Regions from separate parts of the Kitasatospora sp. NPDC043949 genome, predicted to be linked through region 1. Evidence: riboswitches for the same ligand, from Rfam matches in the RefSeq annotation. Region 1 holds a riboswitch; the other holds the start of a gene.
The links. Region 1 has a riboswitch for glycine ahead of gcvP (aminomethyl-transferring glycine dehydrogenase). Riboswitches for the same ligand answer to the same signal wherever they lie in the genome.

Region 1 (2,169 bases):
CACGGCCGAGTTCGTGGTCGCGGTGGTCGTCACGATCGGGGCGGGTTGCGGCTTGGGCTCGGTCGTCGTGGGGGCGGCCGCGGGTGCGGGGGTGTTGAGGGTCCGCACGCTGACCTCCGTCGCGGTGCCGGTGGGGTCGGCAGGGGTGGTGGTCGGGGCGGGGTCGAGGGAGTGGAAGGCGATGGGCTTCACGGGCTCGGGCGCCGAGGTGGTGCCGAAGTCGAGGTCGGGGCGCGCGGGTCGGTCGCCGTCCCGGCCGACCGGGCGGTCACTCTCGCGGCCGGCCGGCCGGTCACCCTCACGACTGACGGGCCGGTCACCGTCCCGACCGACCGGGCGGCCGTTCGCCGGGGTGTCCAGGCCGTAGTAGCGGTAGAGCTGGAGCTCCTGGGCGGGCGACAGGTGCTGGCCGACGCCGAAGTCCGGCGACTCCTTCACCAGCGACTTGTCGTACGGCACCCGGAGCTCGTCGCCGGAGAACTCGCTGGTGGTGAGCGGGACGAAGGCGTCCCGGCCGAAGATGCCGGTCCGGACGGCTGCCCACTCCGGCTGGCCGGTGGCGTCGTCCAGGTAGACCTCGTCGACCGTGCCGATCTTGTCTCCGTTGCGGTCGACCGCCTTGTGGCCGATGAGGTCCCGGGGATCGATATCGGTTTGCACTCTTTCCTCCAGTGCGCTGCGCCTGCGGAACTCCCGCAGGACCGTGGCCGGAGCACCCGTTCCGCCTGCCACTTCACACCAAAGGCCATGAATCGGACGGGCGCGACCGGGGTGCGCCGGACGGGCTCCGGGCTGGACCGTCCGGGGGACGCGCGTAGACCCCGAGCGACCCGACGCGACCGTGATCAGGGGGCCTGCCGCTGGTACCCTGGGCGGCGACCGCCGAGCCCGCTCGGGAGAGTCCCCGGCCACGGAAAGCGCTGGTCGGGGCGCCGAAGGAGCAACTCCTCCCCGGAATCTCTCAGGCATCCGTACCGTGTGGGGTAGGTCACTCTGGAAAGCAGGGCAGGACCGTCGGCAGGGAGCCGACGGGCACCACCCTCACCGACGGTGCAAGCCGGCGGCGTGCCCACAGCGCGCCGTGCGGGTGAAGCTCTCAGGTCCCGATGACAGAGGGGGAGGCCTGTCGGGTTCGCCCGCCCGGGTCGAGCCGCTGTCCGCAGCGGCTCCGGCCGGTCGGCGTGCGCACCCCCGCCGGTCCGTGACCAGGAGGCCTCGACCACCATGAACGCCCAGCCGAACGCGGGACGCCCCACCGGCGCCTCGACCCTCACCGAGCTTGAGCTGGCCAGCCCCTTCGAGAACCGCCACATCGGCCCCGACGACGCCGCGCAGCAGAAGATGCTGGCGTCCATCGGCTACGGCTCGCTGGACGAACTCGCCGCCACCGCCGTTCCCGAGGCGATCCGCTCCATCACCGGCCTGGACCTGCCCGGCGGCCGCAGCGAGGCGCAGGTGCTCGCCGAACTGCGCGAGCTGGCGAGCCGCAACCAGGTGCTCCAGCCGATGATCGGCCTGGGCTACTACGGCACCTTCACCCCGCCGGTGATCCTGCGCAACGTCATGGAGAACCCGGCCTGGTACACCGCCTACACGCCGTACCAGCCGGAGATCTCCCAGGGCCGCCTGGAGGCGCTGCTCAACTTCCAGACCCTGGTCTCCGACCTGACCGGCCTGCCGACCTCCGGCTCCTCGCTGCTCGACGAGGGCACGGCGGCCGCCGAGGCGATGGCGCTCGCCCGCCGCGTCACCAAGGTCAAGGGCGGCGTCTTCCTAGTCGACGCCGAGACCCTGCCGCAGACCACCGCGGTGATCAACACCCGCGCGGTGCCGACCGGTGTCGAGGTCGTCGTCGCCGACCTGTCCGAGGGCATCCCGGCCGAGATCGCCGAGCGCGGCGTCTTCGGCGTGCTGCTCCAGTACCCGGGCGCCACCGGTGTGGTCCGCGACCTCACCCCGGTCATCGAGCAGGCGCACGGCCTCGGAGCGATCGTCGCGGTCGCCGCAGACCTGCTGGCGCTGACCCTGCTCGCCTCGCCGGGCTCGCTCGGCGCCGACATCGCCTGCGGCACCTCGCAGCGCTTCGGCGTGCCGATGGGCTTCGGCGGCCCGCACGCCGGCTACCTGTCGGTGCGCGCCGAGTACGCCCGCTCGCTGCCCGGCCGCCTG
Region 2 (2,169 bases), on a different contig from region 1:
CTACGGGGAGGGCGGGGCCTCAGCGGGCGCGCTTGTAGAACGGCAGCGCCACGACCTCGACCGGCTCGTGCTTGCCGCGCACGTCCACCGCGACGGCGGTGCCGGGGGCGGCGTGGGCCGCGTCCACGTAGGCGATCGCGATCGGCCGGCCCAGGGTCGGGGACGGGGCGCCCGAGGTGATCCGGCCGATCGGGGCGCCGTCGGCGGAGACCACGGTGTACTCGGCGCGCGGGACGCGCTTGCCCTCGGAGACCAGGCCGACCAGCACCCGCGGCGGGTTGGCCTCGGCCTCGGCGGCGGCCTTCTCCAGCGCCTTGCGGCCGACGAAGGTGCCCTCGTTGGTGGTCTTGTCGAAGCGCACGACCCGGCCCAGGCCCGCGTCGAACGGGGTCAGGTCGGTGGAGAGCTCGTGCCCGTACAGCGGCATGCCGGCCTCCAGGCGCAGCGTGTCGCGGCACGACAGGCCGCACGGGACCAGGCCGCGGCCCTCGCCGGCGGCGGTCAGCGCCTGCCAGACCCCCTCGGCGTCGCCCGGGTTGCAGAAGATCTCGAAGCCGTCCTCGCCGGTGTAGCCGGTCCGGGCGAGCAGCACGTCGCGGCCGGCGACCTGGGCCGGGAGGATCGCGTAGTACTTCAGGCCGGGCAGGTCGGCGTCGGTGGTCCCGGCCAGGATCGCGGTGGCCTCCGGGCCCTGGACGGCGATCAGCGCGTAGGTGTCGCGGTCGTCCGTGACGACGGCGTCGAAGCCCTTGGCGCGGGCGATCAGCTCGTCCAGCACCAGCTGGGCGTTGGAGGCGTTGGCGACGACCAGGAAGGCGTCCTCGCGCAGGCGGTAGACGATCAGGTCGTCCAGGATGCCGCCGTCCTCGGCGCAGATCATGGTGTAGCGGGCGCGCAGCACGCCCAGCGCGGAGACGAAGCCGACCAGCGCGTGGTCCAGCATCTCGCCGGCCTGCTGGCCGGTGACGGTGATCTCGCCCATGTGGGAGAGGTCGAACAGTCCGGCCCGGGTGCGGACGGCGAGGTGTTCCTCGCGCTCGCTGCCGTAGCGCAGCGGCATGTCCCAGCCGGCGAAGTCGGTCATGGTCGCGCCGAGGGCGCGGTGCAGCGCGTCGAGCGCGGTGAGGCGGAGGGACGACATGGCCTGGAACTCCTCGGTCTGGGCACTCATGGGTGCACGCGCCGGAACCGGACCCGCTCGGGGGCCGACCCTGCGCGCGGGCATGCGGCGGCGTGGGTCTCCCCATCTGTCGTCGAACCTGAGAGCTTCACCGCCCACCTGCCCGCAGCTGTTTCCAGCATCCAGGACAGCATGGTGGCTTGCACCGTGGGTGGGCGCGCGACAGGGCCGTGCGCCACTTTCCAGATGTGCCTAACCCGTGCGGTAAGGGGGCCTGAGAGATTCCGGGGAGGAGTTGCTCCTTCGGCGCCGGCTGTGCCGCCTGACGGGGCACTCCGGGCTCTCCCGCGCGGGTTCGAGCGGCCGGTATGGAGTTGTCGGTCCGCCGGCGCGCCGCGCCGTCGAACGCGCACATCATGGCACGTCCGCGCCGACGACGGGAGAGGGGACCCGGTCACACCGCGCCACCGCGAACCGGCGCCCCCGGGGCGTGCGCCCTAGACTGCTGCGCGTCGGCGCAGCAGAGGGCGGCCGACCGGCAGAGGGCGGATCAGGCGCGCATGGGGTACCCGGTGGAGCAGCAGCAGGGGTGGGGCGGGCCGGAGTCGGCGCCGCCGGGCGGCGGGTGGCCGGCCAACGAGCTGGAGCAGGTGCTGACCGCCGCGCTGGGCGATCCGGGTGCGACGCCGCGGGTGATCGAGGTGCTGGCCCGCAGCCAGGTGTGGATCCCGCTGCCGGCCGGCGGCGACCCGCGGGGGCCCGCGCTGGACCTGCCGACCATCGAGCTGGCCGGCGAGCCGTACGTGCCGGTGTTCTCCTCGCAGGAGGTGTTCCTGCGGCAGGCGCCGGGGATGGCCTTCGCGGTGGCGCCGGTCTGGGAGTTCGCCCGCGGGCTGCCGCTGGGCGTGGGCATCGCGGTCAACCCGGAGGCGGCGGTGGGCATCCCGGTGCCGCCGCAGGGTGTGGCGGAGCTGCGGCGCGGCCCGCGCGAGGAGCGCCTGGCCGACCAGGAGCAGAGCCAGAGTCAGAACCAGAACCAGAACCAGAAC

Region 2: linked by a shared signal. The riboswitch ahead of gcvT (glycine cleavage system aminomethyltransferase GcvT) and the one ahead of gcvP (aminomethyl-transferring glycine dehydrogenase) in region 1 are both predicted to bind glycine.

What each region holds. Positions count from the first base shown of each region.
Region 1 is NZ_JBWKEQ010000015.1:152,302-154,470, reverse strand. It holds partial or broken gene AC07AL_RS15375 (PRC-barrel domain-containing protein) at 298-660, opposite strand; glycine riboswitch at 884-987, shown strand; glycine riboswitch at 989-1,120, shown strand; gene gcvP (aminomethyl-transferring glycine dehydrogenase) at 1,225-2,169, shown strand, end outside.
Region 2 is NZ_JBWKEQ010000008.1:39,990-42,158, reverse strand. It holds gene gcvT (glycine cleavage system aminomethyltransferase GcvT) at 20-1,171, opposite strand; glycine riboswitch at 1,373-1,478, opposite strand; gene AC07AL_RS09130 (enhanced serine sensitivity protein SseB C-terminal domain-containing protein) at 1,681-2,169, shown strand, end outside.